DNA from 2 places in the Veillonella sp. T34266-5 genome. Region 1 is predicted to be linked to the other one. Evidence: riboswitches for the same ligand, from Rfam matches in the RefSeq annotation. Region 1 holds a riboswitch; the other holds the start of a gene.

The links. Region 1 has a riboswitch for cobalamin ahead of nikB (nickel ABC transporter permease). Riboswitches for the same ligand answer to the same signal wherever they lie in the genome.
Region 2: linked by a shared signal. The riboswitch ahead of VIHSUH07_RS02260 (methylmalonyl-CoA mutase family protein) and the one ahead of nikB (nickel ABC transporter permease) in region 1 are both predicted to bind cobalamin.

The regions. Positions count from the first base shown of each region.
Region 1 is NZ_PPCZ01000003.1:102,012-117,701, forward strand. It holds gene nikC (nickel transporter permease) at 1-603, opposite strand, end outside; gene nikB (nickel ABC transporter permease) at 603-1,541, opposite strand; cobalamin riboswitch at 1,710-1,896, opposite strand; gene potE (putrescine-ornithine antiporter) at 2,198-3,529, opposite strand; gene argH (argininosuccinate lyase) at 3,978-5,405, opposite strand; gene VIHSUH07_RS01440 (argininosuccinate synthase) at 5,405-6,616, opposite strand; gene VIHSUH07_RS01445 (transglycosylase domain-containing protein) at 6,801-7,601, opposite strand; gene VIHSUH07_RS01450 (metal-sensing transcriptional repressor) at 7,804-8,082, shown strand; gene VIHSUH07_RS01455 (HPr family phosphocarrier protein) at 8,128-8,388, opposite strand; gene ptsP (phosphoenolpyruvate--protein phosphotransferase) at 8,504-10,231, opposite strand; gene dapF (diaminopimelate epimerase) at 10,435-11,268, shown strand; gene VIHSUH07_RS01470 (Na+/H+ antiporter NhaC family protein) at 11,270-12,664, shown strand; gene pfkB (1-phosphofructokinase) at 12,700-13,608, shown strand; gene VIHSUH07_RS01480 (PTS fructose transporter subunit IIABC) at 13,649-15,628, shown strand.
Region 2 is NZ_PPCZ01000004.1:94,016-109,705, reverse strand. It holds gene VIHSUH07_RS02270 (DUF3829 domain-containing protein) at 1-120, shown strand, start outside; gene rarD (EamA family transporter RarD) at 222-1,118, opposite strand; cobalamin riboswitch at 1,321-1,496, shown strand; gene VIHSUH07_RS02260 (methylmalonyl-CoA mutase family protein) at 1,780-3,942, shown strand; gene scpA (methylmalonyl-CoA mutase) at 3,947-6,136, shown strand; gene meaB (methylmalonyl Co-A mutase-associated GTPase MeaB) at 6,129-7,373, shown strand; gene VIHSUH07_RS02245 (DUF3829 domain-containing protein) at 7,557-8,447, shown strand; gene VIHSUH07_RS02240 (MotA/TolQ/ExbB proton channel family protein) at 8,764-9,369, shown strand; gene VIHSUH07_RS02235 (ExbD/TolR family protein) at 9,366-9,770, shown strand; gene VIHSUH07_RS02230 (hypothetical protein) at 9,832-10,587, shown strand; gene VIHSUH07_RS02225 (CAAX protease) at 10,711-11,115, opposite strand; gene purB (adenylosuccinate lyase) at 11,372-12,667, shown strand; gene VIHSUH07_RS02215 (MFS transporter) at 13,271-14,422, shown strand; gene VIHSUH07_RS02210 (adenylosuccinate synthase) at 14,630-15,690, shown strand, end outside.

The DNA of each region.
Region 1 (15,690 bases):
CCCAATATCAAGAGCCCCTGTGGTTACAACGAGTGGCAAAATATTAGGAATAATATGACGACGTAAAATCGTCCATGTAGAGGCCCCCATCATAACGGCAGCCGTTACATATTCTTCACCGCGTACTTTCAACGTCATAGAACGAACAAGTCGCGCATATTTAGCCCACCCTACAACCGATAATGCTAAGATGGTATTTACAATGCTGCCCCCTAGGATACCGGCGATGGCAATGGCGAGTACTACACCTGGGAAGGATAACATGATATCCGCCAAGCGCATAAGAACCATTTCAACCTTGCCACCAAAGTAACCTGCTACGGCACCGATGACTGTACCAATGCTCACCATAATCACTACGATGGATACACCCATGAACAAAGATAATTGAGTACCATAAATGATACGAGACAATACGTCACGGCCCAATTTGTCGGTACCAAACCAATGTTGAGCGCTAGGTGCTTGTAATGCCTTGGACATATCCGATGTGAAAGCATCGCCCGGAGCAAGCCATGGTGCAAAGATAGCAATGAATACGATAACAAGCATCAATGCAGTGTAGAAAGAGAACAATTTATGTTTCTGAATAAATTCTTTCATTATGCTCTCTCCCTTTTCAATCTAGGGTCCAATAGAACATAGGATGCATCAACTAAAGCATTGATACACATGTATGCAATAGCAACCCATAACACAAAACCTTCAATCAATGGATAGTCACGCATAGTGATGGCGTAAATGGCCATATTCCCGAGGCCAGGCCAGGAGAATACCATTTCAACTACGGCTACACCACCTAATAACCAACCAATAACAACACCTAAAATAGTGATCAATGGCAATACAGCATTAGGCAAAATGTGACCGAATAAAATCTTCATTTCGCTCACACCACGGGCACGGGCACCGATAACGTAATCCTTTTGCATCTCTTCAAGAATAACGAGTCGAACTTGGCGCATGTATTTAGAGCCTACAACAACTGCTAATGTAACGGCTGGCAAAATAACACCTGTCGCTGTTACACGAGATGAAGCGATTGGAACTAAACCGAGCTTTAAGCCAAAAATGTAAATTAATACAAGGCCTAACCAGAATGACGGCATAGATACGCCTATAAAGGAAAGGCTTCTCAGTACATAGTCTATCCATTTATTCCGATTATACGCACTCAGTATACCTGCCGGTAATGCATAGATAATCGTAAATACCAATGCGGTTCCTGACAATGCAAGCGTACCAGGTAATGCTTCTAACATGCGATCTACTACCGGTTTTTTAGCAGAGTAACTCATTCCTAAGTCACCTTGTGCTGCATTGACTACCCAGTTTGCATACTGTACGATAAACGGCTTATCCAAGCCTAATTGTGCTCGAGTTTCATCAATCATTTCTTGAGACACGATGGTATCCGCCGTTTCCAGTAGCATCGTAACTGGGTCCCCTGGAGCTAAATAGGTAAGACAAAATGTCAAAAATGTGATGCCAAACAAGGTAACAATAAATTGTCCTAATTGCTTGGCAAAGCGTTTGCCCATAGGCACCTCCTATACCCTTTTAAATAAAACTACATAATAGTGAATAAACATAGATACACATAATGAGTAAACATATAATATGATTCCGTGTAATAAAATTTATGAAATAACCATAAAAAAAGATTAGCCCACCTGACTAACCTAAATTAAAACACCGTGTTCTAGCACAATGTTCCTCAAGATTGAGCAGGCTTTCTGACTTTTGACTCATCACAATATTTCTGCCTTCCCAGTTTCCCAGTGACCCTAATACGAAATATCGCTCCTCATTACAGCTATTTTCATAGTATAGGATTTACACCCATTTTCCTCTTTTACGCTCGGTAAAACCGACACTCAGTTTATTCACTTTTATTAATTATAAATATACTATATTTATAATTCTCCAACAATACATATACCCCTTAGTGTATATTCGTCAATCAATCATAATTATTCATAAAAACAATATTCATTATTATTTACATGCATTACTTCGTATATTGTGCCCCATTTCTTGAAATAATTGCTTTATATTTACTTTTCTTTTCTGTATATAACGTATATATTTACATTTGTATTTTAATTTAATTTACATATAAAACATTTTGCTATGCATATAACCAAAAGAGGCTATCACCGAAGTGACAGCCTCTATAAGACGAGAGAGTATTCAATTAATCGATACTTTGTTGGAATCGTTGTGCACGATACGCTACCCAACCTTTGCGTATCATATAAATGCAAATGCCAATAGTTACTGCAACAGCACTACCGAGCATGGCATCAACACCGCACGCATATACTGCGTATAAACAGTATAAAACACCTGCAACAGCAACGAAATAGAAACGATCAATACGACGTTTTTCCAATCCAGACATGTGCATCATAGTTGGTACTGCAATAATGCAGAGAATATAAGGCACTACATTAGTTACAACCGCAAGGTTTACCAATGTCTGGAATTGATCGCGTAAAGAATCATTAGCTGTGAACAATGTAAGAATTGTTTCAATCGCTAATAAGATAAATACGCCACGCACAGGTGCATCCTTGCTGTTTACACGAGCAAACACCTTAGGGAAATAACCTGCCTCTGCTGCATTCTTGAATACGCGAGACAATGTAAATTGCCAGCAAAGTAAAGCACCACAGCAAGAGATAATCATGAGCGCCATGATAACATTTGCAATTGTGTCATTAAACATGTATGCAAATGTGAGTCCAAATGGTGCATTGGAATTAAGTAATTCTGTGTTAGGCACGATACCGGCCATAACATTCGTGGACAAGATGTAAATCACCGCCACTGCTAATGTACCTGCAAATGTTGCAATTGGCACGTTTTTCTTTGGATTTTCTACAGCATCTGCATTTGCTGCTGCAGATTCAAACCCTAGGAATCCCCACAATGTTAAAGCAATGGATTGTTTAATTGCTTCAAAGAACGGCAAGTCGTTTGGATTCCATGCCGCCAAATACGTATCTGGGCTAAACCAGAACCAACCAATTGTACCAATTAGTAATACTGGCACAATACAGCCCCAAATAGTAATATTGCTGAGCTGACCTGTAAAGCGGTTTCCTCTAAAGTTCAAAATCGCTGCAAACCATAACAAGACAATCGTTACTTGACTTGTTTGCGTTGCATTTAGATCAACACCAAAGAATTCTGAGCCATAGCCAACTGCGGAAACTGCAATCGCTATATTAGCAATGATGAGAGATATGCTGTAAGCATAGCTCGCCATAAAATGTCCAGTCTTACCGAAGCGGTGTTCTGCATAACCGCCCATGCCTCCTTTAATTTGAGAGAACATACCCGCTTGAGCAAAAATATACGCTAGCAAAAGCGCACCCACAGCCGTCACGAGCCAAGATAACACTGAAATAGTACCAACTTGAGCCAAATTGGTTGGTAACATAATGATCCCAGCTCCTAGCATATTGGCTGCTACCATTGTGGTTAGCTGGAATACAGACATTTTTTTAGCGGTGGTTTTCATGTATCAATCCCCTTTCATAAGGTGAATTTTTTCTCGTCCATAATTCACGTAACTATATTAAAACCGCTAAGTACATTCAGTTCCTGCTGTAATGGGCGGGAATGTGAAGGTACCGTTTTTATTTGTTTTTCGAATTAATAATAACACCATAGGTGGTAAATTAAAAGTATTTTATTAGTGGACAAAGCATATTACACGAATTGAATAAAAATATAGTAATTATATATTATTTTTGATTAGAAACGGTATGATGAATGTAAAAGTATCATTTTCTTTTAGTTTAATCAATTAAATGTGCGGAAAATCACTATCTATTCAGATTATAGTGTTGTGCCACAAGACCATTATCCGCTACGAGTCCACCCAATATAGACAAAAATTGACCCCACCTAAAGGTGGAGCCAATTTTATAAACTAAGAAAGCATCTATGATTCTAATAAAAAGGAATTACTCTTGTACAGAGTTTACGATAGATTTCCAGCTATCGATTTGTGCTTCTTCGTTAGCAATGATTTGCTTCCCATTATTACGTTGTCTTTCCACACATTCTGGAGCCGTACCAGAATAGTTGTTACGACCTGCTACACAAGCTTCAATGGAAATAGCATCTAGAATGTCCGCATCAAAATATGGAGAAATTGCTTTGAAATCCTCAACGGATAAGTCAAGCAATACACAACCTTTTTCGATACAATGATGTACAGCATTGCCTACAATTTCGTGCGCTTCACGGAATGGAACGCCTTTTTTCGCAAGGTAATCGGCCATATCTGTAGCATTAGAGAAGTCATCATCGAGGACAGCTTTCATATGCGCCCCATTGACCTTCATACCACGGACCATAGCCGCATTAATGGACAATGCAAAGTGTACTGTATCGATAGCATCAAAAATGCCCTCTTTATCCTCTTGCATATCCTTATTATAGGTAAGAGGCAATCCTTTCAAGGTTGTCAAAAGACCTAACAAGTGGCCATAGGTACGACCTGTTTTACCACGAACGAGTTCACATACGTCAGGATTTTTCTTTTGTGGCATAATGCTAGAGCCTGTGCAATGAGCATCATCAAGTTCAATGAAGTTAAACTCATTGGTAGACCACAAAATCAATTCTTCGCTAAGACGGCTCAAGTGCATCATCACAAGAGATGCAAAGGACAAGAATTCAACTACATAGTCACGGTCGGATACAGCATCCATACTGTTTTCGTAAATACGGGAGAAACCGAGTAGTTTTTGTGTATAGGTTTGATCAATACCGTACGTAGAACCAGCTAAGGCCCCTGCACCAAGTGGCATGATGTCTGCGTGTTTGAAGACCATCAACAAACGGTCAAAGTCGCGTTCTAGCATAGAGAAGTATGCCATCATATGATGACCGAACAATACAGGTTGTGCCCGTTGTAAATGCGTATAGCCAGGCATGATAACATCGCTGTATTTTTCAGCCGTTTCGATGAGGGCTTTTTGCATATCTACGATGAGCTCGCCCATTTCTACTACGGCTTTACGCACGTACATGTGTAAATCAACTGCGCATTGGTCATTACGGCTACGGCCTGTATGTAAACGACCACCTGCTTCGCCGATATCATCTGTTAGGCGCTTTTCAATATTCATATGAATATCTTCAAGAGCCACGGAGAATGGGAACTCACCTTTATCGATTTGGTCTTTAATCTTTGTTAAGCCCGCTACAATAGCGTCCCGATCTGCGTCGGAGATAATATTTTGTTTTGCAAGCATTGTCGCATGTGCTTTACTACCCGCAATATCTTCGGCGTACATTCTAGCATCAAAAGCGATAGAGGATGTAAAATCCTCTACCGCTTTATCTGTGCCTTTTGTGAAACGCCCGCCCCACAATTTAGCCATTATTTACCTGCCTTTTCTTTCATTAATGCATTAATTTTAAGAGGTAAACCAAACAAGTTGATGAAACCAGCCGCATCAGCTTGGTTGTATACATCATCTTCTTCGAATGTTACGAAATCTTCGCTGTACAAGGAGTATGGAGAAGTTGCACCAGCAGAGATAATGTTGCCTTTGTACAATTTAAGTTTTACTTCACCAGTTACAGTTTTTTGAGTTTCATCAACGAATGCTTGCAAAGCGTTCATCAATGGTGCGAACCACATGCCATCGTATACAAGTTCAGCGTATTTGTTAGCAATGAGTTCTTTGTAGTGGTATGTAGCTCTGTCGAGGCAAAGGTATTCAAGTTCTCTGTGAGCATACATGATGATGGATCCACCTGGGTTTTCATAAACGCCACGGGATTTCATGCCTACTAATCTATTTTCAACGATATCTACAACGCCTACGCCATAGTGTGCACCGATTTCGTTGAGTTTTTCTAACAATTGTAATGGAGTACCTTCTTGGCCATCTACTGCTACAGGCACGCCATCTTTGAAAGATACAGTTACATAACCAGCTTCATCTGGAGCTTGTTCAGGAGTATGTGTTACCAAGTACACATCATCTTTAGGAGCATTTGCTGGATTTTCAAGGTCGCCGCCTTCATGGGACAAATGCCATACGTTTTGGTCCATGGAATATGGATGGGATTTCGTAGCTACAACTGGAATATCATGTTTAGCTGCATATTCCATGCAGTCTGTTCTGGATTTCAAATCCCATTCTCTCCAAGGAGCGATGATTTTCATATTAGGAGCCAATGCTTTGATAGCAAGTTCGAAACGAACTTGGTCATTACCTTTACCAGTCGCACCGTGAGCGATGGCATCAGCGCCTTCTTTTTTAGCAATATCTACAAGGATTTTACCGATTAAAGGTCTAGCGAAGGATGTACCTAATAAATACTTGCCTTCATAAACTGCACCAGCTTTTACTGTTGGCCATACATAATCTTTTACGAAGTCTTCTTTAGCATCAACGATGTACGCTTTAGTTGCGCCAGATTTGATTGCTTTTTTCTCAACCGCATCATAATCCTCAGGTTGGCCTAAGTCTACGCACACAGCGATAACTTCAGCGCCATAGTTTTCTTTTAACCAAGGAATGATAACGGATGTGTCTAAACCACCAGAATATGCGAGTACTACTTTATTTGCTTTACCCATGATAACACCTCATAAACTAAATTATACTAGGTATGATTCATACCATTTATTATTATACTACGAATTCATTATGAATTCTTCATGTCTTATCGACTACAGGTGTTAGTATATCACTGCATATTTATAAATGCAAGCAGAAATTTTATTCAATTATATAATATATTTCGTTTACGAATATTATATCTTATTCTATACCAAGTTCTTGCTTATATGCATAGTCCGCCTCCGCTTGAGATATCATACCTTGATCTACCATTTGAGCGAGAACTAATTTTTGCCGAGCTTTAGCACCTTTATAATTTTCATAAGGATCCAAATAGGTTGGTGCATTGGGCAATGCCGCTAACATTGCACATTGACCTAAGGTCAATCGACTAGGGCTGGTACCAAAGTACCCTTCGGCAGCCTCTTTTATACCATAATAATTATGTCCATAATAGACCGTATTCAAATACATGGTTAAAATTTCATCTTTACTATAGTAATGCTCCATCTCTACCGCTAGAATGGCTTCTTCCGCTTTACGCGACATCGTCCGTTTCGACGACAGAAATAGATTTTTTACTAATTGTTGAGTAATTGTGCTACCACCCTCAACAGTTTCACCAGCAACGCTGTTAACATAAAAAGCACGCGTCACACCGAGCACATCGATAGCACCATGCTTGTAATAGCGTTTATCTTCAATGGCCACAAGAGCTCGTTTCGCATTGTCTGGAATGTTTTCAGATTTCACCCATTTATCCTTTGGCACACGTTGATGAAGCGCGGCTTCAACCTTTTCTCGGAAGGTAAAAACACGATGCATGCGTTCCCACCGACTTAATGTATCTTCATTTTCTTCAATTGTCTGTTCTACAGTTGTATGAGCCTTACTAACGCGATTTGTTCCTTGATAGCTTTGATATGTATCATACACATATATAGCCCCTAGCAATATACAAATGATAAGAACTAATCGGCGCACTATTCGAAATATAAACATAGATTCACCTATATCTACCTTACAGCAGACTTCTAAGTATATAAACTTTCACTAATAACATCCCTATAATACAACTATCATATATTGATTGTATTGTATCATAAGTTATCTATTTTTAGCATACTTGTATGTATTGTATTTGTTAACCATATTGTCGTATAATAGATAAGATGATGAAGCATGCCCAAATTGGAGGAGTATTATGAAACAGTGTATGGATTCAGACAATCTACATCGTCGATTGCGTAAAATTTTAGGTCAAGTGCAAGCTATTGATCGAATGATTGAAGAAGACATTCCTTGTGAAGATGTACTAGCCCAAATCAATGCAGCCAAATCCGCGTTGCATAAGGTTGGCCAAGTGGTCCTCGAAGGACATATCAACCATTGTGTACGCGATGGTATACAACATGGTGATGTAGATAAAACAATTAATGACTTTACAGTTGCTGTAGAGCGCTTTGCCAATATGGGAAAATAAAAAGAGGCAATATCCTAATGATTAGGGTATTGCCTCTTTTGCGTATTAGTCGTGATTCGTTGTTAAGAACTCGCTAAGTGCTACTAATGCATCATCTTCATCAGCACCATCAGCAGTTAATACTACGGATGTGCCTTTTGTTGCACCCAATGTTAATACAGTCAAAATGGATTTAGCATCTGCTGTTTTACCATTTGCTGCGATTGTCAATTTGGACGCAAATTTTGCAGCCAATTGTGTAAATGCAGTCGCTGGACGAGCATGTAAACCAGATTCGTTTGTGATTTCTACTGTTACTTCTTTCATGAGTTACCTCTTTCTACTCAGCGTGCTAGCACGCCTTATACCTTTGCTTATTAATATAGGTATTGTATCAATTTATACATATTAAATTCAAGTTTGTTTTTATGAAAGCTATGGTCTATGCCAAACCTTTTTCAGCGAGTAATGATTTAGCATAGGCTGTGATTTCTTCAGCTGTATCCATAGTCAATGCTTTTTGAGCAAATGCTTCACATTCTGCCATTGTAACAGAGCGCAAAATATTTTTAATCAATGGAATGGATGATGCAGTCATAGAGAATTCATCAAGTCCTAAGCCCAATAAAATCATAGTTGCAACTGGATCACCAGCTAACTCACCACACATACCGGTAAATTTACCTTGTTCGTGACTCGCATCAATTACGTGTTTGATGAGACGCAATACAGCGGGATGCAATGGTTGATATAAATTGCCGATGGCCTCATTCATACGATCAACCGCCAATGTGTATTGACAAAGGTCATTGGTACCGATACTAAAGAAATCTACATAGTTAGCCAAAATTGGAGAAATAACGGCTGCCGCTGGCACCTCAATCATAATACCTACTTTGATATCTGTATTGAAAGCTATGCCTTCAGTAATCAATTCTTTCTTGCATTCATCGAGCATAGCATTTGCCGCTTTAACCTCTTCTACAGATGCAATCATAGGATACATGATGTGAATGTCGCCAAACGCACTAGCCCGAAGGAGTGCACGTAATTGGACCTTAAAAATATCAGGTCGATTCAAGGAGATACGAATGGCACGATACCCGAGGAATGGATTCATTTCTTCAGGTAAGTCTAGGCATTTTAATTCCTTATCACCGCCGATATCCATGGTGCGGATGATGACAGGTTGGCCCTTCATACTCTCGGCTACTTGTTTATATTGTTCAAACTGTACATCTTCTGTAGGCAGTTCATCGTTTTCCATATAAAGGAATTCAGTGCGATATAGGCCAATACCTTGAGCCCCCATGGTCAACGCATGGTCCGCATCTTTGGATTTACCAATATTACCAAATAAGTCAACATGATGTCCGTCCTTTGTAACGGCTTCTAAATTAGCAGAGTCCTTTAAACGTTTCAACTCGTCTTGAAAATCTGCAGCTTCTTTTGTATAACGTTCCCACTCTTCATCGGATGGTTCCGTAATGACTTCACCATCAGTGCCAAGTACAACAGCACGCACATCGTCAGTAAAGCTTTCAATATCACCAACGCCCATAACAGCAGGAATTTCTAAGGTACGCGCCATGATAGCCGCATGAGATGTCGGACCACCAGCAGCTGTTACGATACCTTTTACAACATTTTTATCTAGTGAAGCCGTATCAGATGGAGCCAAATCGTGAGCTACAATGATAACCTCACCGGAAATATGAGATAAACCGCGTGGGTTCATACCAAGCATGTTCCGCATCAAACGATCGCCAATATCTTTAATATCTGCACCACGTTCACGCATATATGGGTCGTCCATACCGATGAAAATAGCCGCAAATGTTTCTATCGTTTGCGCCGTAGCCGCTACGACGTTCATCTTTGAATTTTCTACAAGGGACTTAATACCATCAGACAAGGATGGATCTTGTGCGATTTGCATATGAGCTTCAAAAATAGCAGCCTCATCAGCCCCCATATCAACCAATGCTTTTTGACGAATCGTATCTAATTGTTTAAGGGTAGCGGCCATAGCGCTAGCAAACTTACCAATTTCAGCCTCTACTTGGTCATCGGCTACCTCATAATCAGGTATCACGATTTCTTCTTGTATATATTTGTACACATTGCCAACAGCAACGCCTCGAGATCCAGAAATCCCTTGAATTCGCATATGTGCTCCTCTTTCTATACTTATAAACTACATTACATTATATTTTAACATTTTTACATTGAACAATAAAGAGAGACCCTATTCTGTGATATAATGTTATATTATATATAGTTAATCGTAGACTTTCACGCGTATCATGGTGAAAGTCTACTCTATTGTAAGGAATAGTCGCATGTATAGTGCGACCTCGAATAGGAGTATGTATGAAATTAACAAAAATGCATGGTCTCGGCAACGATTTTATCCTCTTTTCTGACCCACAAGGGGCCAATAAAGATTATACGGATCTCGCCATCCGCCTCTGCAACCGTCGTACAGGTATCGGCGCTGATGGTCTTGTAATCGTTGTACCATCTAATACATGCGATGTACGAATGCGCATCATCAACTCAGACGGCAGCGAAGCAGAAATGTGTGGTAATGGCATTCGTTGCTTTGCTAAATACGCGTATGAACATGGAGAAATCAAAGATACTACTTTCACAATTGAAACATTAGCGGGCGTTATGAAACCAACGCTAACCATTGAAAATGGCATTGTTACACAAGTGACAGTAGATATGGGCAAACCGTTCTTTAACAGTAAAGACATTCCTATGAATGTAACCATGGATAAGGTCATCGATGTGGACCTCGATGTAAATGGCGAAACAGTAACGGTAAGTTCCGTTCTTCTCGGTGTACCACACACAGAAGTTTTTGTGGACGATATCACGAAAGCACCGGTTACAACACAAGGACCGATTCTTGAAAAACACGATGCATTCCCATCCAATACAAACGTAAACTATATCGAGGTCATAAACGACCATCACATTAAAGTCCGCACTTGGGAACGCGGTGCTGGCGCTACGCTTGCATGCGGTACAGGTTCTTGCGCATCTGCGATCATGTCCCACGAAAAAGGCCTTACAGGTCGCGAGGTCGATGTAGAATTATATCTTGGCACATTACACATCAGTTATTTGGAGGATGGCACGGTTCTTATGACGGGCCCTGCTGAGGAAGTATTCGAAACAGAACTTCCTATCGAATAATATGAAGTGGTTACAATTACTATTACAGGCATACCTAAAATATAAACAAGGGCGCACCTTGATGCCAAATAATATGGGACTATTAATATCATTAATCGTTTCTATCATCATTATTCTAGCATCTGTCATGTTTAGTGTCCCCATCGGCTACGCATTAATCCTCATATGGTTGTGCTTCGCTTACGCTCTATATCGACAAGGATATAACCCAAAAGACTTACTCCGCATGTCCTGGACGAGTGCCAAAACCTCAATCGTGGTTATGCAAATCTTTTTTCTCATTGGCTGGCTCATAGCCATGTGGCAAGCATCGGGGATTATTCCCATGATTATTGCGTCTGGTATTGAATTGATTAATCCAAATCTTTTCATAATCTGCGCATTTTTAATTACATCCTGCGTGAGTATGTTACTTGGTACATCGTTCGGAACAGTGGGCACCATCGGTATTGTACTAATTACAATTGCCAAAGCTGGTAATCTGCCTATTGATATTGTAGCAGGTGCCATTATGGCAGGCGCCTATTTAGGAGACAGAAACTCACCTCTATCCTCTAGCGCCTCTCTCGTAGCTGCTCTAACGCACACCAAAGTAAATAGCAATATACCAATCATGTTGAAAGATAGCTTACCTGCTCTCATCATCAGCTGTATATTATATCTACTCTTATCCTTATGGTTTCCACTAGACTACACTAACAGTTATCTACCAGATACGATTCATTTCATGTTCAATATCCATTGGACATTATGGATACCAGTTCTTATCGTCATTGGTTTATTACCAACAAAGCTTTCTATACGTTGGCCAATTGGTATTAGTGCACTGGCAGCAGCCATCCTCGCAATCATCCATCAAAATTATACCGTAATGGATATATTGCAATTTACCTTAGTTGGTTTTCATCTACCTGATTATAACCCACTAGCGGATATTATCCACGGTGGAGGCCTACAAACGATGTGGATACCAACCCTATCTATATTCATGGCTTGTTCCATTTCTGGTATGCTCGAAGGCGTTGGTTTTTGGAATGATATTCGCAGCCTTTTACAACACGTATCAGGTCGCGCCAAACTCTTTGCGTCGAATGTACTAATTGCATTCATTACAGGCGCCCTTGGTTGTAGTCAAGCAATTGCAGTAATCATGACGCATTCGATTATGCGTACCACCTATGCAAAGGAACGCATTCATGACGAAGATGTTATGCTAGACTTTGAAAATAGCGGCATCCTTATTGCAGCCTTACAGCCATGGAATATTGCGGCACTCGTACCTGTCATTATGATGGATGTTTCGCCTGCTGGTTACGTACCCTTTGCGTTCTTCTTATACTTAGTACCACTTATCTACTGGTATCGCTTACGACGCAAGGAACAACAAATCCATTAATACATTCTATTTATACGAAATATAGAGGAAAACTTATGATTTATACGATTACTTTCAATCCTGCATTGGATTATATCGTTCGCTTAGACCACTTAACACCTGGTACTATCAATCGTACGGAACAAGAATATGTGCTGGGCGGTGGCAAGGGCATCAATGTGTCAATCGTACTCAATAACCTAGGCATGGATACAACGGCACTCGGTTTTATCGCTGGTTTTACAGGTGACGAAATTGTACGTCAGCTCAATGAATTTGGCGTTCGTGAAAGCTTTATCCGTCTTAGAGAGGGTTTAACCCGCATCAATGTTAAAGTAAAAGCATCCGATGAAGAAACGGAAATCAATGGTCGTGGTCCTATCATAGCCGATGATGAACTACAGGCCTTATACGCCCAACTTGATGCATTAACAGAGCAAGATACATTAATCTTAGCAGGCAGCATTCCGTCTAGCCTCCCAAGTGATATGTACGAAATCATTATGAAGCGCTTAGCTAATAAACATATTCGTATCGTCGTAGACGCAACTAAGGATCTATTAACTCGTGTATTGCCATACAAACCATTTTTAATCAAACCAAACAATCACGAATTAAGCGAAATTTTCGGACGTACACTATCTACAAAGGATGATTTAGTCACTGCAGCTAAAAAATTACAGTCCCAAGGTGCACAACATGTACTCATTTCTATGGCTGGTAATGGCGCTATATTAGTATCCGCTGATGGTACAGTCTACACAAGTCCTGCACCTAAAGGAACACTTATCAACTCCGTTGGTGCCGGCGACTCTATGGTAGCCGGTTTCATGACTGGATACCTCAATACTCAAGATTTGCAACAAGCCCTCTATTGGGGGATTGCTACAGGCTCTGCTTCAGCTTTTTCGGAGAATCTAGCCACCAAGGACGAGGTCCTCGCCTTGCTTAACACCATTCATTAATTTTATTTTTCATTATATATGTACAGTAAGGAGTACACACATGAAGATTACTGATTTATTAAAGCCCCAATCAATCCTGCTGAATGCATCACCAACTAACAAAGCAGATGCCATTTACACTCTAGGTGATTTAATGGATAAGGGCGGCAACCTATCTGACAAAGCAGAATACTTAAAAGCTGTATTCGCTCGTGAAGAATCCGGTTCTACTGGCCTTGGCGACGGTATCGCCACACCACATGCTAAATCAGCAGGTGTAAAGGAAGCTGGCCTTGCTGCTATGGTCGTTCCTAACGGTGTTGATTTCGAGGCCCTCGATGGACAACCATCCCGCCTATTCTTTATGATTGCAGCACCAGAAGGCGCTGCAGACACTCATGTAGAGGTATTGAGCAAATTAGCCACTATGGTAATTGATCCAGACTTCAAAAACGCTCTCATCCAAGCTGCTACAGTTGACCGTTTTCTAAAACTTATCACTGCCAAAGAAGATGGCAATTTTGATCCATCTGTGGAAGGCTATATCAAGACGGAAGATGAAAAAGCACCAAGCATTACCGACGCTATCGAAGCAAAAGCTACAGAGGCTATCGAAAAGGTGGTTCCTAAGGTATCTGTAGATAATCCACATTACGAAGTATTAGCTGTTACAGGATGTCCTACTGGCATTGCTCATACATACATGGCTGCAGAATCCTTGGAACGTAAAGCTAAGGAAATGGGCATTTCTTTAAAAGTAGAAAAAAATGGTGCTTCTGGCATTAAAGATGCACTTACAGCAGAAGAAATCGAGCATGCTAAATGCATCATCGTCGCTTCTGACCGTCAAGTTGAAATGGCTCGTTTTGATGGCAAGCCAATGATTCAAACTAAGGTGGCAAACGGCATTAATAAAGCAGAAGAATTATTGCGTGAAGCTATGTCTGGTGCAGCACCGGTATACCATGCCTCTCAATCTGACAAAGATAGTGCTAAATCTGCTATCGATGCAAAAGATAGCTTTGGCCGTCAAATCTACAAGCATTTGATGAATGGCGTATCCCATATGCTTCCATTCGTTATCGGCGGTGGTATCCTAATCGCTCTAGCATTCCTATTTGATACATTCGATCCAGCTAATGCCAAAAACTTTGGTTCTGGCACACCATTATCCGCATTTCTAATGAAAATTGGCGGTGCTTCCTTTGGATTTATGTTACCTGTTCTAGCAGGTTACATCGCTATGAGTATTGCAGACCGTCCAGGTCTTGTAGCTGGTTTCGTTGGTGGCTTGTTAGCAAGCCAAGGCGGTTCTGGTTTCCTCGGTGCCTTGATTGCAGGCTTTGCAGCAGGTTACTTAGTACTGTTAGTTAAGAAACTCGTATCCGGATTACCTCAAGCATTAGAAGGTACAAAGCCAGTGCTCTTCTATCCTGTACTGGGCGTATTGTTCATTGGTATCGCTATTACATTTATCATCAATCCACCAGTATCTGCCTTGAACGAATGGCTTATGAATTCCTTGCAAACAATGGGCACTACTAGCCGCGTATTATTAGGTCTTGTCTTCGGTGCTATGATGTCTGTTGATATGGGTGGCCCTGTCAACAAAGCAGCCTATGTTATCGGTACAGGCGCTCTAGCAACTGGTGAATATGGTATTATGGCCGCTGTTATGGCTGGTGGTATGGTTCCTCCATTGGCGATTGCCCTTTGTACAACATTCTTCCCTAGCCGCTTCACAGAAGCAGAACGTAAATCTGGTATTACAAATTACATCATGGGGCTTTCCTTCATCACAGAAGGTGCTATCCCATTTGCCGCAGCTGATCCTATCCGCGTATTGCCTTCTTGCATCATCGGTGCTGGTACAGCTGGTGCATTATCCATGTTCTTTGAATGTACATTACGTGCACCTCATGGTGGTATCTTCGTAGTACCAACAATCGGCAACCCACTTCTTTACCTTGCATCCATTGTAATCGGTTCCGTTGTGGCTTGCATTATCTTAGCTATCGTAAAACCAAAACTCAAAAAATAATATCACAATTGGTCTATTTAGTTTAATCATTATAAATGACTGACCAATAACTAATATATGCA
Region 2 (15,690 bases), on a different contig from region 1:
ATCGGTGCTATCCGGACTTATATGGGTTCAAAACAAGATAAGGACTATACTCGTATGATTGAGGCTTATAACCATTATATTTCTAATATGAATACGACAAATATGAATGAATTAGATTAATAAGATCTGAGTTTATATTACGTTAGACTCGTGTAAAACGAACACATAAAAAGCTGTATTAAATGAGAATTTCATTTGCTACAGCTTTTTTGTAATGTATTCTATTTTTTTATCTTAATACGTGTCGTCATTTGATTAGATAGGGTAAACAATACGAGTGCCACCCAGATGCAGCCGAAGGCTATGAGTTGTGCTGTACCAAAGCTTTCACCAAAGTAGAAGATGGCCAAGAAGAAGCCCATGGTAGGAGATAGGTATTGTAAAAATCCGAGAATGTTTAGTGGTAATAGACGGGCACCGTACGAAAAGAGGATGAGCGGAATCGATGTGGTAAGGCCGGCACCGATGAGGAGGAGACCGGTCGGCGTTAGGTTTTCGATAAAGGACCACGAGGTGGTATCCACAGCCGTTAGATACCATAATGCTATCGGTGTAACGAGCCATGCCTCGAAGGCGATGCTCGAGAATGGATGGATGGTGAGACGTTTTTTTACGGCCCCGTATAGGCTAAAGGATACGGCTAGGATGATAGAGACTATGGGTAATGTACCTAGTTGAACAGTCATGATGGTCACACCTAAGAATGCGATGGCAATACTTAGCTTTTGTGGCCAAAGTAATCTTTCTTTATAGATTAGGATGCCCAACAATACGTTGAGCAATGGATTGATATAATAGCCAAGGCTCGTGTCGAGTACGTGTTGGTTTGTAACGGCCCAAATGTAGGTGAACCAGTTGATGCTAATAAGTATAGCAGCCAGTAATAGTAGGCCTAATTGCGTAAGATGGGTGCGTAAAAGTTGTATGTCCATACGCAGTTGTTGGCGCCCTGTAGCGATGACGAGGAAGAACATCCAAAATCCGGACCAGATGATGCGGTGCGATAATACGGAAAAGGATGATATTTGGTTTAAAAGCGCCCAATAGAGGGGCAGCAAACCCCAAATTAAACAGCACAACAATGTGGTGCTGAGACCTTTTTTGTTTATTTCGTTCATAATACGACCTCCCATTAGTAGAATTATTATAACATGGTGGTAGTATAGCAGTAGCGAATTATAGAGGTAATTTCTCTAAATTGCACCTATGCATTTTTATCATTCTATATATGCGTTAGTTATAACTTGAAATTTGCTACTTATGATTAACTGTTATGTTCATTGACTTTGTGCATATTTTTACACTATATTGGACTTAGAACAACGAATATAGAGAATAGGTGTCGCAAGACTTAATAGAGAAATCGGTACAAGCCGATGCGGTCCCGCCACTGTAAGGACGAGCCTGCTTTCATACATGTCACTGGAGCAATCTGGGAAGGCGAAAGCAAGGTGTTGAGCCCGAGCCAGGAGAACTGCCTATTTGATAATCACCGTTATGTACCTACGAGCGATAGGAAGGGGATTGAGGTATACTTTTTACAATAGTTTTAGTGTACCATTCAATATGTAACCTAACGTGTCACTCTCGGGTGGCACGTTTTTTTATTTGCCACGCTAGAGGGTCGTTCATATATGGCATAGGCTTAATAGTTTGACTGGAGATTCATCATCATGATGGACATATATTTGGCACCTATGGAACTCATATACGAAGCAACTCACTGGTACGGTGCGCTGTTCCCCCTGTATGGTTTCAAGTTGAAAAGGAGGCACATATATGTCTGACAAAAAGACTTCAAAGGACGCTGAACGCGATTTACTGGCGCCTGTATCCTTTGATGAGTTTGAGAAACCTACGTATGAACGATGGCAGGCTGAGGTTGAAAAGGCGTTAAAAGGTGGCGATTTCCATAAAAAAATGTTCACCAAAACCTATGAAGGTATTACGTTACAACCTATCTATACACCTGCATTGCATCAGGAAAAGATTCCAAAGGGCGTTTATCCTGGTGCTGGCGAGTTCCTACGTGGCACGAAAGCAAGCGGCTATATAAAAGATTCTTGGGGTGTATCTCAATATGTTGATGAATCCTTACCGAAGGATGCCAATCATGCAAGTTTATACGAAATTGTGAAAGGTGGCACTATTCACAACATTCGTCTTGATGAAGCAACACGCCATGACCAAGATGTGCAAGTAGGCGCATCTGTTGGTGTAGGTGGCACATCCTTGTATACGATGGCCGATTGCAGCCAATTAATTGAACGATTTAATCTTAAGGAAAATCCTTTATACATTGAAACTGGCGCATCTGCAGCGATTTTGCTCGGTATGTTGTCGGCTACTGTGAAAGCTTCTAAAAAGCAAACATCCGATTTGAAAGGTCTCGTTGGTGCAGATCCTATCGGCGTGTGGGCTAAAGACGGTGCATTGCATATGTCTTTAGATACTGCTTTTGATGAAATGGCACATACTGTTGTATGGGCCAAGGATCAAGCACCTGAGCTTAAAACAGTGCTCGTATCCGGTGATGTATACGCTAATGGCGGTGCCAACGATGTGCAAGAGGTTGCCTATGCACTGGCAACAGCTGTTTGCTACGTGCGGCAATTGGCACAACGCAACATCGATATTCATACCATTGCTAAGAGCATGATGTTTACATTCTCCCTAGGTGCAAACTTCTTTATGGAAATTGCTAAATTGCGTGCGTTGCGCGTGCTTTGGGCTCGCATTATGGAGGCCTTCGGTGCTGGTGAAAGCGACCGTGCCGTTCATGTACACGGCAGAACATCTGCTTTCACAAAAACCGTATACGACCCATATGTAAACTTGTTGCGTAATACAACACAAGCATTCTCTGGTGTTGTAGGTGGTCTCAATAGTCTTGAAGTTTCTCCATTTGATCAACCAATTCGCAAATCCGATGAATTCTCTCGTCGTATTGCCCGTAACATTCAAGTTATGTTACAAACTGAATTCGAATTGCGTCAACCAGTTGACCCTGTAGGTGGTTCTTGGTATGTAGAAACATTGGCAGCTGAACTATGCGAAAAAATTTGGGATGAATTCCAAACTATCGAGTCTAAAGGTGGCATTATCGCTGCCTTGAAGGAAGGTTATCCTCAAGCGCAAGTTAAAACAATTCTTAATGAACGCTTTAAAAACCTTGCATTCCGTAAGGATGTAGCGGTTGGTAATAACATGTACGCTAATATGACGGAAGAATTGCTTGATCCAAAACCTGAAAATCAAGAAACATTGCGTCAAAAACGGGTAGCTCATCTCGAAGAATACTTGGCAACTGCAGATTCAGAAGCGGTTGTAAAAGCCCAATCTACACTCGAAGCAAGCACAACAGAGCCAGGTGCATTGATTGGCCTTATCGAGCTCGGTGCATTGCAAAAAATGACAATGCGTCAAATCCGTAAGGCTTTGGATGCGGGCGATATTTCCTCCGAAACAATCGAACCTATTACGGCTCATCGTTGGACGGAACAATTTGAAGCTCTTCGTATGCGTACGGAAAATTATAAACAACGCACAAAAGATAATGTGAAGGTATTCTTGGCGAATATGGGCCCTATTCCTCAACATAAACCTCGTGCGGACTTCTCCACAGGCTTCTTTGAAGTAGCGGCGTTCGAAGTCATCAAAAATGATGGTCATGAAACAACGGCTGATGCGGCTAAAGCGGCTCGTGAAAGTGGCGCCGATGTGGTAGTTATCTGTTCTACAGATGATACGTATCCTGAATTGGTTCCACCACTTGCGAAGGAATTGAAAGAAACTATGCCGAATGTAACGGTTATTTTGGCAGGGGCACCATCTAAGGACCTAGAGCCTGTATATCGTGAAGCAGGTGTAGATGATTTCATCTCTGTTCGCGCAAACTGCTACGCTATTTTAAATACATTACAAGATAAGAAAGGGATGTGAGCTCATGTTTAAAAATCCAGACTTCTCCTCTCTTGGCTTGGGATCTCAGTCTGCCACATCGCGCGATGCATGGCTTGCTGAACTTAAAAAAGAAACAGGAAAAAGCTTTGAAGACTTATATAATACAACAATGGAGCAAATCCAATTAAAACCTCTCTACACAGAGATGGATTATGAAGGAATGACGCACCTAGACTATATGGCTGGTGTACCTCCATTCTTGCGTGGACCTTACTCTACCATGTACGTAACGCGTCCTTGGACAGTACGTCAATACGCAGGTTTCTCCACAGCCGAAGAATCCAATGCGTTCTACCGTCGTAACTTGGCAGCGGGCCAAAAAGGTTTGTCTATCGCCTTCGACCTTGCTACTCACCGTGGTTATGACTCCGACCATCCTCGCGTAGTGGGCGACGTTGGTAAAGCGGGCGTTGCAGTTGACTCTATCCTCGATATGGAAATTCTATTCTCCGGTATCCCTCTTGACCAAATGTCCGTATCCATGACAATGAACGGCGCCGTATTGCCTGTTATGGCATTCTACATCCTAGCTGGTGAAGAACAAGGTGTTGATAAAAAGGTTATGGCCGGTACAATCCAAAATGATATCTTGAAAGAGTTCATGGTACGTAATACCTATATTTACCCTCCAGCTACGTCTATGCGTATCATCGGTGATATCTTTGCGTATACATCTCAAAACATGCCTAAATTCAACAGTATCTCTATTTCTGGCTACCATATGCAAGAAGCGGGTGCAACGGCGGATATCGAATTAGGTTATACATTGGCCGATGGTCTTGAATACATCCGTACCGGTGTCAATGCAGGCCTTCATGTTGACCAATTCGCACCTCGTTTGTCCTTCTTCTGGGCTATTGGCAAAAACTACTTTATGGAAGTGGCTAAAATGCGTGCGGCTCGTATGTTGTGGGCTAAGATTATTAAGAGCTTCGGTTCTGAAAATCCTAAATCTATGGCTCTTCGTACACATAGCCAAACATCTGGTTGGTCTCTTACAGAACAAGATCCATTCAACAACGTGGCTCGTACATGTATGGAAGCGATGGGCGCCGCATTGGGCCATACGCAATCCCTACATACGAATGCGCTTGATGAAGCTATCGCATTGCCTACAGACTTCTCTGCTCGTATTGCGCGTAATACTCAGCTTTACATCCAAGACGAAACTAAGGTATGTAAGGTTATCGACCCATGGGGCGGTTCCTACTATGTAGAAGCGTTGACTGACGAATTGATTCGTCGTGCTTGGGGCCATATTCAAGAAATCGAATCCCTTGGCGGTATGGCGAAAGCGATTGACACAGGTCTTCCTAAGATGCGTATTGAAGAGGCGGCGGCTCGTCGCCAAGCTCGTATCGACTCTGGTCGTGAAGCCATCGTCGGCATCAATAAATATCGTCTAGATAAAGAAGATCCATTGGATATCCTCGATGTAGATAATACAGCTGTACGGGAAGCGCAAATCCGTCGTCTCGAACAATTGCGTGCTAACCGTGATGAAGACAAGGTTCAATCCTGCCTCGAAGCGATTACCAATGCTACAGAATCTGGTGAAGGCAACTTGCTTGCCCTTGCACTTGAAGCAGCTCGTGCTCGTGCATCCTTGGGCGAAATTTCCTTTGCTGTTGAAAAAGTTTGTGGCCGTCATAAAGCGGTTATCCGCTCTATTTCCGGCGTATACTCCAGCGAATATGAAGATGATGATGTAATCAAAGAAGTACGTCAAATGGCAGATGATTTCGAAGAACTCGAAGGTCGTCGCCCTCGTATCATGATTGCTAAGATGGGCCAAGACGGTCATGACCGCGGTGCCAAAGTTATTGCTACATCCTTCGCGGATATGGGCTTTGACGTGGATATCGGACCTTTGTTCCAAACTCCAGAAGAAACAGCACAAGACGCTGTGGATAATGACGTTCACATCGTCGGATTCAGTTCTCTTGCAGCAGGTCACAAAACATTGTTACCTCAACTTGTAGAAGAACTTAAGAAACGCGGTCGCGGAGATATTTTGGTTGCCATCGGTGGCGTAATCCCTGCTCAGGACTATGAATTCCTACGCGAACATGGCGCAGTGGCTATCTTTGGCCCTGGTACAGTTTTGCCAGTAGCGGCGAAAAAATTACTAGAAACATTGACTAGTCACGTACAAGACGAGTCTAATGACTGATAACAAACGGCCTACTCCGGATGAATTGCGCAATACACAGGCTGCTACTGGTGAAAGTAGCGCTCCAGAATTAGGTGTAAAAAACGCAAATGCCGAGGGTAGTACCTATCGCCCCGATTGGGTGCCAGAAGATGCGAAAAAGGATGATACCTTTGCGTGTCACGTCATGAAAGGCGTCAAAGAAATGCACGATGGCCTTTTATCCAGCTCCGCTCATCTGGCTCCATCGGTACGTCCCGTACAGCGGCGCAAGAAATTAACTGTCGCTGATTATGTACGCGGTATCGAGCAGGGGGACCGCGTTATACTTTCACGGGCTATTACATTAGTAGAAAGTAATAATAAGGAACACTTTAAATTAGCTCAACAAGTGTTACAAGCTATATTGCCTCGTACAGGTAAGGCGTTGCGCATCGGCATCACCGGTGTGCCTGGGGCCGGTAAAAGTACATTTATTGAAGCCTTCGGGAACATGCTCATTGAAGCAGGTTACAAGGTGGCCGTACTTGCCGTAGACCCTACGAGCCAAGTCACCAAGGGCAGTATTTTGGGCGATAAAACGCGGATGGAAACGTTGACGAAACATCCTGAGGCGTATATCCGTCCATCGCCAGCTGGTGGTACACTAGGCGGCGTAGCTCGTAAAAGTAGAGAAACCATGCTGCTTTGCGAGGCTGCTGGGTACGATATTATCCTCGTCGAAACTGTTGGGGTTGGGCAAAGTGAAGTTACCGTTCGTTCCATGGTAGACTTCTTTATGCTCATCGTATTGACTGGTGCCGGTGATGAATTGCAAGGCATTAAAAAAGGCGTTATGGAATTGGCCGATGCCATTGTGGTCAACAAGGCGGATGGGGATAACCTTAAACGAGCTCTCATTGCCCGTAGTGATTACGATCGGATGTTGCATTACATCCGCCCTGCTACGGAAAAATGGAAAACTCAAGCCTACACATGTTCTGCCGTTACAAAGGACGGCCTCGACGAATTATGGGATGTGATCCAAGAATTTACGGAACAAGGTAAAGAAAATGGCGTATTCCTCAAACGTCGTCAAGAACAATCCCTTCGTTGGGTACGCGATATGATTGACGAACACTTGCACAACCTATTCTTTAATAATGTAGTCATTCAAGGTCGTATGGGCGAAGTCGAAGCGGCTGTTTTAGATGGTGAAATGAGTGAATCACAAGCCGTCGAAGAACTTATAGGCGTCTTTGACAAGTCCTTAAAATAATCTCTATACATATAGGCATAGTATCTATACTGCTATCGGTTTGTAATTGATAGAAAATGCTAGGTACTATGCCTTTTTTGTTTCATGAAATGCATAAATATAGCTTTCATAAAAATCATATATGGTATATAATTTAGTTATAGATGTATACTTTATGGGTTATTTTAAAAGGAGAGATTTATTTTGAATCCATTAGTAAAAAAACTGACAACAGCAGTATTGTGTGTAACTGCTCTTACATCCCCATTATTTATGAGTGGCTGTAGTTTTTCTAAGATTGCCAATGGGGTGCAACAAGGCGCTCAAAAGGCATCGCAACAGGACATTAAAGTGTTCAATAACTATATCGAAGCGATTGGCGATTTTAATAGTTGGTCCGTACGCTTTGGATATGCTATCAATCCGTCCGTTCAAAAACTAAAAGAGGGGCAACATTTAACAAGCTTCATGGCACCACACTTTGATACCTTACAACAAAAGTTGCAAGCTGCTAAAGACGCTGGCGTACCATATGATGATATGAAGGAACCTTTAGACAACGTATTAGCTGTATTAAAGGATATTGTACCAGTAGCTAGTGAATTGGATACGTACTACCAAACTAATTCATATCAAGCAGATAATTATGCTAAGGAACAACAATTAGGACCTAAATACGTTCAACTATATGATAAATTCTATGCAGCATATAATCAGTTAGATGCAGTAGTTCACAAACACAACACGGAAAACCAACAAGAACAGTTAAAAGAACTTAAAGATTCTGGTAAGAAAAACGCAGCTGCAGTTCAAGAAGTTCATTTACGCTTAACAGCTCTATTAGATGGCTTTGAAGAAGGTAAACAAATCGATGTAAATGCAGCTAACCAAGAGTTACAAGGCATCATGGATGTAGCTGGCACCGTTACTAGTCCAGAATATAACACTGCTAAGTCTCAATTAAATACAACGATTGGTAGAGTTCGTACATTCTTAGGTGACCAATCAGCTGATCATTACAATGATATGATTGAATCTTACAATCGCTTCATTGGCAGCATGAATCGTTTGGATATTAATAAACTTGATAAATAATATCTAACTATGTACGAACATTGTGCGCATTACTTGTGAAAGTCCATGCCTCATAGGAAGTACTAAATTGTAGATATAAAAATTTCATACAAAGGTACATAACGAATGTACCTTCAAGGGCTACCTTAAATAGCAATATTATTTGAGGTAGCCCTTTTTGTGTGTTTTCTCATAATAGTTTTTGCCTTTGTTGACTCCTATACAGCAACTAGTATATTTTTACTCATCTATCGTGAGCCCCATATGTTTTGATGTATAAAAACGTGGTATAATTATAAGATAAGAACCTAAATGGGTGTGGGTTTTGGAGGTTAGTATGAGTAGCATTGCACATTTATTTGTAGCTGGTGGTTTCGTTATGTACCCACTCGTTATCTTTCTAGTTGTTACCCTAATGATTGGTATTGAGCGATTTTTTCTATACCGTAAATTCCGTAAGGACATGCGCCAATTCACGGCTGTCCTAAATAATCATCCAGGCTGGATTATGTTGCCAACCGTACTAGAACGAGATACACAAAATCTAGGTACTCTCTTTGCAAAGGCTTTGCGCAGTGCAAAAAATTACAATGGTTTAGAAAACCGTTTACAAGACTTGGTAGGCTATACCGATGAACGCTTAAAACGTGGCCTTGGGTGGCTTAGCATGATTGTTACGATGGCTCCCTTGCTTGGTTTGCTTGGCACTGTTCTTGGTATGATTCGCGCCTTTGCCGTTGTAGGTGGCGATATTGGAGCGCCTACTATCATTACAGGCGGTGTATCTGAAGCGTTAGTAGCAACTGCTACAGGTCTTACCGTTGCCATTATTGCCCTTGGCTTCCATAGTTACTGTGCTGCAAAGGTGAATGATTTTATCGTAGCCTTGGAACATGAATGTGGTAGCATCCTCGATGCGTACAACGAGGAACATGACCTATGAGACGTCGTACATTAGGTGTAAAAAAAGAACCGACCATCATGATCATCCCTATGATTGATATTGTATTTTTTCTATTGGTATTCTTCATGGTCGGCACTTTATACATGAATACGGAGCAACAAATCCCGTTAAATTTACCATCCACATCGACTTCGACGGCTAAATCCATTGAACCGATTATCATTACTCTCACCACATCGCATAAACTCTATATCGATAACCGCGAAATTTCTGCGGATAATCTATCCCAAGAGGTACAGGATATCGTGCGGACCACACCGCGTCAGGCCTTTGTTATTCGCGCGTCTAAGGACGTGTATTATAACGAGGTCATCGCCCTTCTCGATATGCTGAAAGTAAATGGCGCTAAGTACATTAGTGTCGCTACGGATCGGAAGTGATTCTATGTTTGAATCGCATTATTTTCGACCGTTTTTGATATCCCTGTGCATCAGTATTCTCATGATAACGGGCATGGGGCTTTCACTAAAGGGCATGAGTGGCACTGGTGCAGGCCAAGAGGCAGCTGAGATTAGCTTTGATTTGGCCGATGCTGGTGAAAGCGAACACGCCGAGGATCATCCGACGGTAACGCCGCCACCAGAGGAGGCAAAACCGCCTACAGATGCACCTGCGTCAGTAGCTCAGAAACAAGAAACGAAATCGCCTGTAAATACCGTAGAACCACAGAAAACTATAGATACAGAACAACCAGCATCGGCTACAAAACGTGAATGGGCTGTTCCAAAGCCCATAGAATCTGAGGCTACTGGTGGTGAGACAGGTGTTGTGACACATCAAAAACAGGAACAACAAAAGAAATTAGTAGGCAATGACGTATCGACGGATCCTAATGCAGAAGGTAATGGTCTCGATAATACAGATAAAGATCTATCGTTTTTTGCGGATGCACTCAATTTGCTGACGCCGGGTCAACGGGCGTGGCTCGAACAATCGGATATTAATCCTACAGAATATTTGCGCCAAGTGAAAGAACAAGGCCAAGCATCATCTGTACGCGGCGAAGCCGTTGTGCGCGTTAACTTTGACGCTAGCGGCAATGTAATTGTCGGCGTTAATACCCCGCGTATCGTAGAGGACTCCGTCCCTCCTGATGTACGAGACGAAGCTATACGTATCATCAAGACCAGCGGTAGTATTGTTAATAAACGTGGACAAGTCGTGTCCCTAGCCATCCCCGTCGTACTAGGACAATAAAGAGGCATACCTCACATACAAGAATGTATGTAAGATATGCCTCTTTTGTTACGCCTATGATTTGCTAGTTTAGCAGTCTGTTGTTCGACTACGTGCTATGTTATGAGTCCGTTGTTCAACGACCTACTTTTTTAACGCCGTTTTCGTGCTGTTGAATACCGCATAGTAAATGATGATGCCACCGATGAATAATGTCACTTGCATTTGCGTAGTATATTGATCCACGCGCCACAATGCAAAGGCATAGAAGAACATAGTAATGAGCATAATTAAGAAAGCCACGATGCGGCGCACATTCGTATGAACGGTATTGGATGTAGCGATGCGACCTTTATTGATGACTACATAGATAAGAGATACTAGAATATCGACTGCGTATACGCCTAAAATCCAGTTGATAGGCATGTCATTAAATACGAATAAGCCTAGAACGATAAAACTGATGAGAAAAAATAATTTTATCAACGTGCCTGCTGTTTGAGATTCCTTCGGTTGTTGTACCTGTTTTTTATGTTGTTTCTTTGCCATGATGTACTCCTATATGTGTATAGTATTAGTATGTTGATACGATATATAACTTATTTATACATTACTATTATAATAATAAATCACAAATCAATCTATATATAAATACAATGTAGAGATAGCAATAAAATACCGAACATTAAGAAAATCTAATATATATATTATTCGGAAAATTGCGGAAGATTTATTGAACCAAGCTTTCACATATGGTACAATTATTATATAAAAAATCTAGCTTTCACCATGCAAAGGAGACATCATGATACCACGTTATACACGAGAAGAAATGGGCCATATTTGGAGCGAACGTAATGAGTTCGACACAATGTTATTGGTTGAAACATTGGCATCTGAAGCGCAAGCTGAGCTTGGCGTGATTCCGAAGGAAGCGGCAAAAATCATTCGGGAAAAGGGCAATTTTGATGTTGAAAGAATTCACGAAATCGAACGTGAAACAAATCATGACATCATTTCCTTTGTGACTGCTGTGGGCGAATATGTAGGCCCTGAAGCGGCTAAATACATTCATCTTGGCTTGACATCCACAGACGTTAAGGATACTGCACTTGGCTATATGATGAAACAATCTTGCGATATTTTGATTGAAGATTTGAAGCAATTACATGCTGTATTGCGCCGTCGCGCTGCAGAATTCAAACATACGCCTATGATTGGTCGTACTCATGGTATTCACGGCGAACCTACTACATTCGGTTTAAAACTTTGCCTTTGGATGGCAGAGGTAGAACGCGATATCGAACGCATGGAACATGCTCGTAAAAGCGTTGCTGTTGGTAAATTGTCAGGTGCTGTTGGTACATACTCCAACATCGACCCATTCGTAGAACAATACGTATGTGAAAAACTAGGCCTTGAACCTGTTAAAATCGCCACTCAAGTCGTACAACGTGACCGTCACGCTGAACTATTGTCCACCATTGCTGTTGTAGGCGGTACATTGGATAAAATCGCTTTGGAAATCCGTCACTTGCAACGCACCGAAGTACGCGAAGCTGAAGAATACTTTAGCCCTAAACAAAAAGGTTCCTCCGCGATGCCTCATAAACGCAATCCTATTACGTGTGAAAGAATTTGTGGTATGGCTCGTTTATTGCGTGGTTATGCACAATCTGCGTATGAAGATCAAGCTTTGTGGCATGAACGCGATATCTCTCATAGCTCCGTAGAACGCGTTATCTTACCAGATGCAACCATCGCGTTGAACTATATGCTTCACCTAACAATCCGTACCATCGATAAATTGTTGGTATACCCTGAAACAATGCTTAAAAACCTTAACCTTACAGGTGGCCTTGTATTCAGCCAAACAATTTTGACACACCTCGTAGACAAAGGTGCCGTACGTGACGAAGCATACCGTTGGGTACAAAAACACGCTATGGAACGCTGGCTCGAAGGCAAAGACTTCGCTACAGGTCTAAAATCCGATGAAAACATCAAAAAATACATGACCGACGAAGAAATCGATGCATGCTTTGATCCATATAAACTATTGAAACACGTAGATACAATAATGGCTCGTTTCGGCCTATAATACCTTTGATAAAGGACGAACACCCTCCTCAAAGCCTCCACCGCCCAGGTCTGTCCCCTTTGGGGACAGGGGCAAAGTCGTTTTGAGAAGGGTGTTCGTCCTTTTCTCATAGTACCTATATGCCAAAAGCGAGCCTATGGGAATAGGGGACGGGCCGACACGCTATCGCGCTAAAGCGGGACCCGAAGTCGTTTTGAGGAAGGTATCCGTCCTTTTTCGCTATAAGTTCTATGCCGAAACGAGCCATAAAGGCAGACAGGGCAAAGTCGTTTTGAGAAGGGCATCAGCCCTTTTTCGTTTATCGCAAGTGCCGTATTTTCATATGGTGCTTCATAATTATTAGTAGTTAGAAAGGGGATAGGCTAAGTAAAAAACGACTTTGTGTTTCGCCCTAGTGTGTATTTTGTTATGGGGTTTTTGTTTAGCATGCTTGGTATGGGGATAAGGGCGAAAACGTTTTGAATGATGGATGATGAGGGTTTAAAAAACGACTTTGGCCCTGCGAAGCCCGAAGGGCGAAGTCAGACCCGGCCGGTGGAGTTTTTTGAACCCTCATCATCCATAACCTATAGTTGTTGATTTATCCCAATAAAAGGAGGATACATGAAAAGCACCATAAGAAAATACGCACCGCCTATCTTTCATTGCATTAACGATTTCGGTCAAGGCTCCCTCGCTGCATTGATACCGTTTTTTATTGCTAATTTTAATCTTAATTATTATCAATCGGCTTCCATTATTTTCTGTAATACCGTGGTAGCGTCTATTGCGCAGCCCATTTTGGGGTATGTAGCGGATCGATGGCGCGTACCTTGGTTTATTCCGGTAGGCTTTACGGTGACTCTTGTGTCCATTAGTGCTATGGCGTTGGCTACGAACTATGAAATGATTCTTGCTTTGTCTCTTTTAGCTGGTGTAGGGGCAGCGTTATTCCATCCTGAGGCGGCTCTTCTTGTAAATCGTACACAATCTCACGAGATTGGCAATGCCATGGGGCGCTTTGCGGTTGGTGGCAGTGCTGGTTTTGCCTTAGGGCCGCTCATTGCTGGTGGCGTTTATGTCTTTGGCGGCCAATTCCTCTGGGTGTTTACGGCTATTGCCGCGCTCGGCGTGTTGCTATATCTATATGCTTTCACAGGTCATACTACTGAGGCCGAAGATGCGCGTGAATGTGAAAGCCAAATTAAGGGAACAAATACAGGCATAAACGATTGGGTGAGTTTTACAAAGCTATTTTTCGTCATTGCCTCTCGATCAATTTTGTTCTCCGTATTATCGATTTTTATACCGATTTTATACATTACCGTTATCAATGGCGAAGCTGGTGTATCTAGTTTGACACTTACTATGTACTTTGCCATGGGGGCTGTCCTCACCTATATGGGTGGTGCCCTATCTGATAAGCTAGGCTTTCTAAAAACAGTGCGTTTAGGTAATATTATATTTTTACCATCCGTATTAGTGTTTATCTTCGTGCCAAATGCATGGGGATTCTTTGGCGCCATGATACCAATGGCCTTTGGCGTGTTCTCACAATATGGACCTATTACCGTTCTAGGCCAAAAATACCTTGCTAAAAATGCAGGCTTTGCATCAGGCATTACATTGGGCCTCGGCATTACATTAGGTGGCCTCGTAGCACCATATATTGGACATTTAGCAGATATTTATGATGTACAAACTGCATTAATGACCTTGATACCTGTTGGTGCGTTAGGATTATTAATGAGCTTCTGGTTGAAAGAACCTAAATAAAATAATTGTTATATAGTATAGGCTTGTGCTAATTTTTAGGGATGCATAATATACGTCTTTAAAATTAGAACAGGCGTGTACTAATTCGTAAGGGCACATATATACGCGCGTTTGAATTAAACTCTTTATTTAGTCTTTTCGTGCTTTGCTATTATGTTGTATAATAACTATGGATTAATTTGACTTTCACAATTGGAGGACATAGATATGGCAACAAGTATGGTAATCGGCACTCAATGGGGTGACGAGGGTAAAGGTAAAATCGTTGACTGGATCGCGGAACGTGCAGACGTTGTAGTGCGCAGCCAAGGCGGTAATAATGCAGGTCACACTGTTGTAGTAGATGACAAGGCATTCGCACTTCGTTTATTGCCAAGTGGTATTTTGTACGATGATAAACAAAATATCGTTGGTACAGGCGTTGTTATTGATCCTAAGGTGTTGTTACAAGAAATTGAAGGTCTTGAAAAACAAGGTAAATCTGCTAAATCCCTTCACATTTCTGACCGTGCTCATGTCATCATGCCTTACCATATTGCTCTTGATATGGCCGAAGAAGCATCCAAAGGTGATGCTAAAATCGGTACAACTAAAAACGGTATCGGCCCTTGCTATGCTGATAAGGTAAACCGTATCGGCATCCGCATTTGCGACTTGTACGACATGGAAACTTTTAAACAAAAATTGGCGTACAATGTTGAGTTTAAAAATAAAATGCTTACAAAGGTATACGATGCTGAACCTGTTAATTACGATGAAATCTTAGCAGATTACATCAAATATGCAGAGGCTTTGAAACCTTATGTAACTGATACAAATAATGCTGTGTTGAAAGCGATTAAAGAGGACAAAAAGGTATTGTTCGAAGGTGCGCAAGCAACTATGCTAGACCTTGATCATGGTACTTACCCATTCGTAACATCCTCTCATCCAATCGCTGGTGGTGCTTCCACAGGCGCGGGTGTAGGTCCTAACTATTTGAAAAATATTTTCGGCGTTGTGAAAGCTTACGCTACACGTGTTGGTGCAGGCCCATTCCCTACAGAACAACTTAATGAAATTGGTGAAGAACTTCGTACGCTTGGTCATGAGTTCGGTACTGTAACAGGTCGTCCTCGCCGTACTGGTTGGTTAGACCTTATGGTTGTAAAATACGCAGCAGGTCTTAGCAGCCTTGATTATTTAGCTATTACACGTTTGGATATTCTTGATTCTTTCAAAGAATTGAAAATCTGTGTAGGTTATAAATTAAACGGCAAAAACGTGGA